2 regions of the Mesorhizobium sp. M8A.F.Ca.ET.161.01.1.1 genome follow, and region 2 is predicted to be linked to the other one. Evidence: predicted binding sites of a transcription regulator. Region 2 holds the regulator's gene; the other holds the start of a gene.
What was found. The regulator LexA, encoded in region 2, represses DNA repair genes until DNA is damaged. The targets are predictions, from matches to a motif close to TGTTCNNNNTGTGTTCNG.
Positions count from the first base shown of each region.

Region 1: the regulator LexA is predicted to act here: its motif matches at 1,882-1,899, upstream of EN804_RS33065 (metallopeptidase family protein).

Region 1 covers NZ_SRTD01000028.1:5,838-10,186, forward strand. The annotation lists gene EN804_RS33055 (CoA ester lyase) at 94-984, shown strand; gene EN804_RS33060 (DUF1737 domain-containing protein) at 1,022-1,228, shown strand; gene EN804_RS33065 (metallopeptidase family protein) at 1,323-1,745, opposite strand; gene EN804_RS38350 (hypothetical protein) at 1,923-2,966, shown strand; gene EN804_RS33075 (DUF6504 family protein) at 2,908-4,349, shown strand, end outside.
Region 2 covers NZ_SRTD01000001.1:131,878-136,226, forward strand. The annotation lists gene EN804_RS00665 (ComEC/Rec2 family competence protein) at 1-2,330, shown strand, start outside; gene lexA (transcriptional repressor LexA) at 2,324-3,067, opposite strand; gene EN804_RS00675 (GntR family transcriptional regulator) at 3,478-4,251, opposite strand.

The DNA of each region.
Region 1 (4,349 bases), on a different contig from region 2:
CAGGCAAGGGACGGCGCAAGCTTTCGCGGTTGGCTCGTATCAGGTATCGGTCGGACGCTTGCCTCGCCCGACCGCAACCGGCATAGATCGGGCATGGAAACCTACCGTCCGCGCCGCTCCGTGCTCTATGTCCCGGCCTCCAACGACAAGGCGCTGGCCAAGATCGCGCAGCTTGCCTGCGACGCCGTCATCATCGATCTGGAGGACGCCGTCGCTCCCGCCGACAAGATCGCCGCGCGCGAGAAACTGGCCGGCATTTTCGCCAATCGCCCTGGTGCCGACCGCAATGGCCGGCGCTGCGAGATGGTGGTGCGCGTCAATGCGCTGTCCAGCGAATGGGGCACTGAGGATCTTGCCGCCGTGGCCAAGGCGGAACCGGACGGCATCCTGCTGCCCAAGGTCGACACACCGCGCGACGTGCTCGAGGTCGGCGATGTGCTGGACGACAATTTTGCCCCCGACAGCGTGAAACTATGGGCGATGATCGAGACGCCCAAGGCCATGCTCAACATCGGCGCCATCGCCGAACTCGGCCGCGACCCCGCCTCGCGGCTGGATTGTTTCATTGCCGGAACGAATGATCTGATCAAGGATACCGGTGTCCTGGCGACGCCCGACCGCGCCTATCTCCTGCCATGGCTGATGCAGATGCTGCTGGCGGCGCGCGCCGGCGGCCTCGACATGCTCGATGGGGTGTTCAACGATTTTCGCGACCCGGACGCGTTTGCCCGCGAATGCACGCAGGCCGCCGCCATGGGCTTTGACGGCAAGACGCTGATCCATCCATCGCAGATCGAGACCGCCAACCGCGCCTTTGCCCCGTCGGCGCAGGCACTGGCCGAGGCGCGCGCGGTGAAGGATGCCTTCGCGCTGGCGCAAAACAGCGGCAAGGGCGTCATCGCGCTGAACGGCAGGATGGTCGAGCGGCTGCACCTGGCTCAGGCCGAAAAACTGCTGGCGAAGGCGGCCGCCATCGGGGCATGATATTCGCCGACTTGGGATACACGACAGGAATTGGACGATGAAACTCTACCGCTTTCTCACCGCCCCGGACGACGCCAGCTTCTGCCACAAGGTGACGGCGGCGCTGAACAAGGGCTGGCACCTGTTCGGCTCGCCGACCTATGCCTATGACAAGAAAGCCAAGACCATGCGCTGCGGCCAGGCCGTGGTGAAGGATGTCGACGGCCAGGAATACGGGCCGGATACTAAGCTCAGCGACTGGTAGGGGGAAAGCGCCGCGGCCCTCTCTCTTCGTCATCCTAGGGCGAAGCAAGGAGCGAAGCGACGCGGCGCAGACCCTAGGATGACGAAGGCACAGCCTATTCAGCAGCCTCTTCGATCTTTTCCATATCATCGTCCGACAGGCCGAAATGGTGGCCGATCTCGTGGATCAGCACGTGGGTGACGATGTCGCCCAGCGATTCCTCGTTCTCGGCCCAGTAGTCGAGCATGGCGCGACGATAGAGCGTGATGCGGTTGGGGCCTTCCCCGGTTTGCGGGTTCCAGCGTTCGGCGATGCCGCGCCCCTCGAACAGGCCGAGCAGGTCGAACGGCGTCTCCAACGACAAATCGTCCATGATCTCGTCGGTCGGGAATTCGGCGATCTGGATGACGATCTCGCCGGTCAGCTTGCGAAAATCCTCCGGCAGATGGGCGTAGGCCTCCAGGGCCAGGAACTCCAATTCTTCCATCGAGGGCGCAAGTTCGCCATGCCAGGTGCGGGTCTTGTAGATGCGGGCCATGCTTTGTCCTTTAATCCCGGCATATAGGTGTTCGCACCGGTCGAGGCAAATGACGCCTATACGCCGGCGTCGCGCCGGGAGAGGAATAAATTCCTTATGACTCTGCTTGACTCTTCCAGCGCCCTCTGGAATCAATAGGAACATAACAGGAACAATTGTGAGTGGAAGCTGACCGTCATGGCGATGACCGCCGTGGCGCGGGAGACTGTTTTTGCCCTGCGCCGCCAGATCGCGAAAATCGAGGGAACGCTGCCCGAGCGCCTGCAGGCGCCGGCGGCGGCGCCCCTTGATGCCGGCGCCAGCGCTGACCCCACGCCAGGCAGCGATCTGACGATCATCCGGCGCGGCCTTGCCGCGGCCTTGCCGGATGCCTTCCTGCCCATCGGCGTCGAGCGGCTCGATGCCGCGCTCGGCGGCGGCCTGCCGAAAGCCGCCCTGACCGAAATCCATGGCCTGGAAACCCGCGATGCGGGAGCCGTGGCCGGCTTCGCCCTGTCGCTCGTCAGCCTGATCCTCAACCAGGCGCAGGGGCTGCCCATCTTATGGATCGGGACATCGGAAATTTTCCACGAGGCCGGCTTTCCCTATGCCAGGGGGCTGCATGCCGCCTTCGGCATCGAGCCCGGGCAATTGCTGTTTTCCGAGGCGCCCAGGCTTATCGATGCGCTGTGGATCGCCGAGGAGGCGGCACGCATGACGGCGCTTGCCGCCGTCATTCTGGAAATCCGCGGCAATCCGCAGCGGCTGGACCTGACCGCGACACGCCGCCTGCATGCGCGGGCGCAAGGTGCCGGCCGGCCGGTGTTCCTGCTGCGGCAGGCGGCCGAGCCGGAACCGACGGCGGCGCCTATCCGCCTCATCGCCGCGTCGGCGCCGGCCGTGCCGCGCGCCACGGTCGCCGGGCCGCTCGCCGGTTCGATCGGCCACCCCGCCTTCACCATCAGCATCGGCAAGAGCCGCACGGCCTTGCCTGGACAATTCATACTGGAGTGGAACCCCGATGAACGCGTATTCGACGAAAGAAGGGGCGAGGAAGAGCGGGCAGAGAATCCTGTCCCTGTGGTTTCCCTATCTGGCGGCCGAAAGGATCCTGCGGCAGCGTCTGGGGAAATCCTGGCGTTCCCGACCCTCGGATCATCCGTCGCCATCTCACCCACCGCTCGTGATCAGCCACCGCCAGGGCAACGCGCAGCGCATCTCAGCCCTCGACGAGCGGGCTGAGGCGCTGCACCTGAAGCGCGACATGGGGATTGCCGATGCGCGCGCCATGCATCCGTCGATCGACATCGTCGAAGCCGATCCGGAGGCCGACCGGCGCCTGCTCGAGGGCCTTGCCGACTGGTGCGACCGCTACACGCCGCTGGTGGCGCTGGACAGCATCGACGGCCTGTTCCTCGACGTCACCGGCTGCACCCATCTGTTCGGCGGCGAACGCGCCATGCTCGACGAAATCCTGTCGCGCTTCTTGCATCAGGGTTTCGACGTCCGCGCCGGGCTTGCCGGCACGCCCGGGGCGGCCTGGGCGGCGGCACGCTTTTGCGGCGACCGCATCGTTCTATCGGGCGAGGAGGAAGCCTTGCTTGCTCCCTTGCCGCTGGCCGCCCTTCGCATAGCGCCGGAAACCCGTGCCAGCCTGGAAAGCGTCGGGCTGCGCACGGCGGGCGCCGTCATGGCCGCGCCGCGCGCGCCGCTTGCCCGCCGCTTCGGCGCCTTGCTGCTCCAGCGCCTCGACCAGGCGCTTGGCCGTCTCGACGAAGCGATCTCGCCGCGCCTTCCCGTCGCGCCGCTTTCGGTCGAACGCCATCTCGCCGAACCCGTCACGCTGACGGAGGAGATAGAGCGGCTGGTGGGCATGCTGGCGACGACCTTGAAGACCGACCTCGAACGCCGCGGCGAAGGCGCCCGGACACTGGCGCTGCTGCTCTTTCGCGTCGACGGCGCCGTCAGCCGCATCGCGCTCGGCACCTCGCGGCCGATGCGCGAACCCTTGCTGATCCGGAAATTGTTCCATGAAAGGCTGGCAGCACTCGAGCAGCATATCGATGCCGGCTATGGCTTCGACCTGGTGCGCCTCTCGGTGCTGGCTGTCGCCGCTTTCGACACGCAGCAGACCGATCTGACCGGTGAAGCGGCCGACGACGGTGCCGACATCGCCCTGTTCGCCGACCGTATCCGCGCCCGTCTCGGCGAGAGCGCGGTTCTCCAGCCTGTCCCTGTGGAAAGCCATCTGCCCGAACGCGCCGTCGCCATCGTCCCCTTCAGCGAGGCGCCGCGCCGGACCACGCCGCCGAAGAAGCCGGACAGGATGCAAGCGCCGATGACCATCTTCCCGCCGGAACGCCCGATCCGGCTGTTCCGCGCGCCCGAGCCCATCGATGTGCCGGCCACCGAAATGCCGGAGGGACCGCCGCTGCATTTTCGTTGGCGCCGCGCGCTCTACCGCGTCACCCGTGCCGAGGGTCCGGAGCGCATCGCCGCCGAATGGTGGCGCGAGGCGCCGAGCGATCCGGCGGCATCGACACGAGACTATTTCCGCATCGAGGATGCCGATGGCCGCCGCTACTGGCTCTACCGGCAAGGCCTTTACGGCAGCGCCTCGCAGAT
Region 2 (4,349 bases):
AGCCGTTGCAAGCGGGCTTGCCGGCGCCAACTCCGTCTCCTGCCGCACGCAGGATCGTGCGCGCGCGCCGGAAAATCGGCCGGATATCCTTGCTTCGCCTGCGCCACGGCTTGGCCAAGGCGGCGGAGCTGGAACTTGACCGGGGCATCGCCTTCCTGCTGGTGCCGGTCTGCCTGGCGGTTGGGGCGATCGGCTACTTTTCGCTGGCGACCGAGCCCGATTTTGCAAAGCCTGTCGCGGTCATGGTGCTGGCGGCGACCTGTGCATTCGTCTCGCGTTCCTGGCCGAAAACCCATCTGTGTTTCATGGCAGTGCTGTTGTGCGCGCTGGGCCTGCTCGCGGCGAAGGTCGAAACATGGCGAGCAGGAACCCGGATGCTGGGTTCGGAAATCTCGACTCAATTGACCGGCCGCGTGGTCTCGCTCGAGGAGATGGAGAGCGGCCGTATCCGGTTGACCATGGACGTGATTTCGACCGCCCGGCCGAAATTGCGCTATGCGCCGGAAAGGGTCCGGCTTTCGGCACGCAAGATACCGCCGGAAATGACCGCTGGCTCGCTTATCACAGGCTACGCCAAACTGCTGCCGCCGACCGGTCCGGTGCGGCCGGACAGCTACGACTTCTCCTTCGACAGCTATTTCGCAGGCATCGGCGGCAGCGGCTTCTTTCTCGGCAATCCAACGGTTGTCGCTACCGACGATGGTGAGATGTCGCTGCCAGCCCGTCTTTTTTCAAGCATCGAAAACGCCCGCGAAGCCATCGCCGACCACATCAGGGGCAGCATCGGCGGCGCCGAAGGCGAGATCGCGGCGGCGCTGATCGTCGGCGTGCGCGCCGGCATTCCCGATGAAATCAACGAAGCGATGCGGCGTACCGGCATCTATCACATCATTTCCATTTCGGGACTGCATATGGCGCTGGTCGCCGGCACCATCATGGGTCTGTTGCGCGGTGCCTTCGCGCTGTTTCCAGACTTTTCCGCGCGCCGGCCGGTGAAGAAATATGCGGCCGCCGCCGCACTTTTCTCGATCGCCGCCTATCTCGTCATTTCCGGTGTCGTCGTTGCGGCCGAACGCAGCTTCATCATGCTGGCGGTGATGCTGATTGCCGTCTTGTTCGATCGCGCGGCGCTCACCATGCGCAACCTGGCCATCTCGGCGATCGCCGTTATCCTGGTTTCCCCGCACGAGGTCGTCGGCCCGAGCTTCCAAATGTCGTTCGCGGCAACCGCGGCCCTTGTTGGCGCCTATGCCGGCTGGGCGGACCACCGCGCTGGTAAGACGAGGCCACCGTCGCCAAAGCGGTCACTACCCGGGTTCCTGACGCGAAAATTCCTGCTGGCGACAGGTGGATTGGCCATGACCTCCATCATTGCCGGCAGCGCGACGGCGCTGTTTGCCATCTGGCATTTCCAGCGCGTATCGCCGCTCAGCCTGTTCGCCAATCTGGCCGTCATGCCGATCGTGTCGGTGGTCGTCATGCCTTTTGCGGTCCTCAGTTCGCTGGCGATGCCCTTCGGCGCCGACGGCCCGTTTCTCTACGTGATGGGCAAAGGCCTGACAGCGATGATCGCCGTATCGTCATGGATATCGGAGCGCTCGCCGATCGATGGGGTAGGTCTGATCTCGCAGCAATCCGTGCTGCTGGTGGCCGTCGCGCTGGTCATCGCGACGATGGCGACGACCTGGCTGCGGCTCGCGGCACTGCCATTCGCACTTGCCGGTCTGTTGACTGTGTCGGACATACGCACGCCCGATGTGCTGATCTCGGAAGACGCACGGCTGGTCGCACTGCCGATCGGCAATGGCGAACTGGCCGTCAACCGGGAACGTCCGAACGAATTCGCGGCCGACAACTGGAAACGCGCTCTGGTCTCCGAAACAATCGTCAAACCGGAAATGTTCGACAAGGCGGACGGGCAATTCGATATTGCCGCTCCCACCGACCTGCCGCAGGGATCGCCGTTCTATTGCCGCGAAGGCCTTTGCCTTGCCAGGCACCCTTCCGGCGCGATCGTCGCCTATGTCGAGGATCGCAAGAACACCTGGAAAGCCTGCGCCTTCGCCGACCTGATCGTCGTCAATGACGCGACCGCCTATGACGCCTGCCACAATCCGCTGGTTGTCGTCGTCACGAAACGGCAGCTCGCCCGCAAGGGAAGTGCTGCCGTCTTCTTCGATCCCCAGTCGGCCACAACCCCGGCTGTGATCGAATTCGCTGTCGACGGACCATACCGGCCCTGGCACGAGCAGCGAAAATTCTCACGCGAGGCGAGGGGGCTGCCGCCCTATAAAAAGCCAGACAAGTCCGATGGCAAACCGGCTCAGTAGCGCCTGATCAGCCCGACCAGCTTGCCTTGTACCTTGACTCTGTCCGGCCCGAAAATGCGCGTTTCGTAGGCTGGATTGGCGGCTTCGAGCGCGATCGAGGCGCCTTTACGGCGGAACCGCTTCAGCGTCGCTTCCTCCTCGTCGACCAGCGCCACGATGATTTCGCCCGGACTTGCCGTGTTGGCATTGCGGATGATGACCGTGTCGCCGTCGAAGATACCAGCCTCGATCATCGAGTCACCCTTGACCTCCAGCGCATAGTGCTCGCCGCCCATGATCATATCCGGCGGCACCGAGATCGAATGCGTCTGATGCTGGATGGCATCGATCGGCACACCGGCGGCGATACGGCCCATGACCGGGATGGACACGGCTGAAACCACATCGTCGTCATTGCCGGCCGCGGGCAGACGCGAAGGCGCCGTCGCCGGCTTGAGCTGGCGGCCAAGATTGTTTTGACCAAGGCTGCCCTGGATGACGCTGGGCGAAAATTTCTTTGCCGCGTTCAGGCCGGGCGCGATCGAATCCGGCAGCCGCAGCACCTCCAGCGCGCGCGCCCGATTGGGTAGCCGGCGAATGAAGCCGCGTTCCTCCAGCGCCGTGATCAGGCGATGAATCCCGGATTTGGAGGCAAGATCGAGCGCTTCCTTCATCTCGTCGAAGGAGGGCGGTATCCCGCTTTCCTTGAGCCGTTCGTGGATGAACATCAGCAGTTCATGTTGCTTGCGTGTCAGCATGGCGGCCCCCAAGGCATTGAACGAAGGTCTGAACCAGAATCGAAAAAACAAACCCAGAACAAACACTATCTGTTCCAGTTGTGTTCCGCAACCGTTTAAAGTTTAATGAATTTGTTAAGGCTGCGGATGTTTTTTGTCCGCTACGGCGGGCAGAAGCCGACCTTTTCCGCCATCGGCAGGCCCATTGAAATCGTTATGGTTAATGGCCTGTGGCCCATCCGCTCCCGAGTTTGGCGTCAGCCGTTCGGAAGGCTTTCCCCGGGCGGATTGTATAATTTATCGGTCCGTTATTCGCGGAACGAAACGAAACCAAAACGCCAACGACTGGCAGCTTCGGGGCAGCGATGGACCCAGGCGTCCGGCCCCACTCCGACCAACGCGTGCGAATAGATGTCGCGGAAGCGCCGGAGTCATCCCGAACCGGCTTTCAAGCTGCCGGCGCGGGCGGCGTATTTGGTCGGGCCGCTGTCTTCGCTGTGGACATAGACGTGCAGGGTGTAGCCGATATGGGCCACCATCAGCGCCTTGGCCCGCTCGACGTCACGATCGAGTGCCGCTTCCATGATCGCGGTATGGTGTTCGATCGCAATCGCTTCGCGCAGCGCCTCCATCGCCTCTTCGTAGCCATCCTTGAGGCCGGCCGCGGCCCGCAATGTCGGCGCCAGACCAAGAAAGCGATGATGCCGGCGCAATTGATCCGAGATCGTCGAGCGGAAACGCAACAGCCAATCGCATGTGGCGGCACTCAGCAGCGCCGCATGGAAAGCCTCGTGATTCTCGTCCCATTTGTCGACCGCCGCATCCGAGGGATCGTCGACCGCGGTTTTGCAACGGGAGAGCCGGTAGTGGGCTGTGACCACGGCATCTTCCCATTCCTTGCCGCCTTTCTCCATCGATTCGAGGAACAGGGGGATCTCGACCACCATCCTGGCGCGCGCCAGATCCTCCAGTTCGGCCCGCGACACCGGAGCCACGGCAAAACCGCGATTGCTGATGGCGGTGACCAGGCGTTCGGCCTCGAGCCGCGACAAGGCTTCGCGCAATGGCGTCCAGCCGACTCCATAGGTGCCGCGCAGTGCACTCAGTTTGAGCGGGGCGCCGGGCATGAGGCGCGTGGTCAGGATATCGCGCCGCAACAGCTGATAGGCTGCCTCCGTCTTTGTGGAGCTCGTTTGATCCTGCATCGCGGTCCATCCGTCGTCTGGCAGGGAAAATTATATATGATGTAGGGGCATGGCAAGAATTATATATAATGTTTGACACAAGCCGGCGGACTGACCAT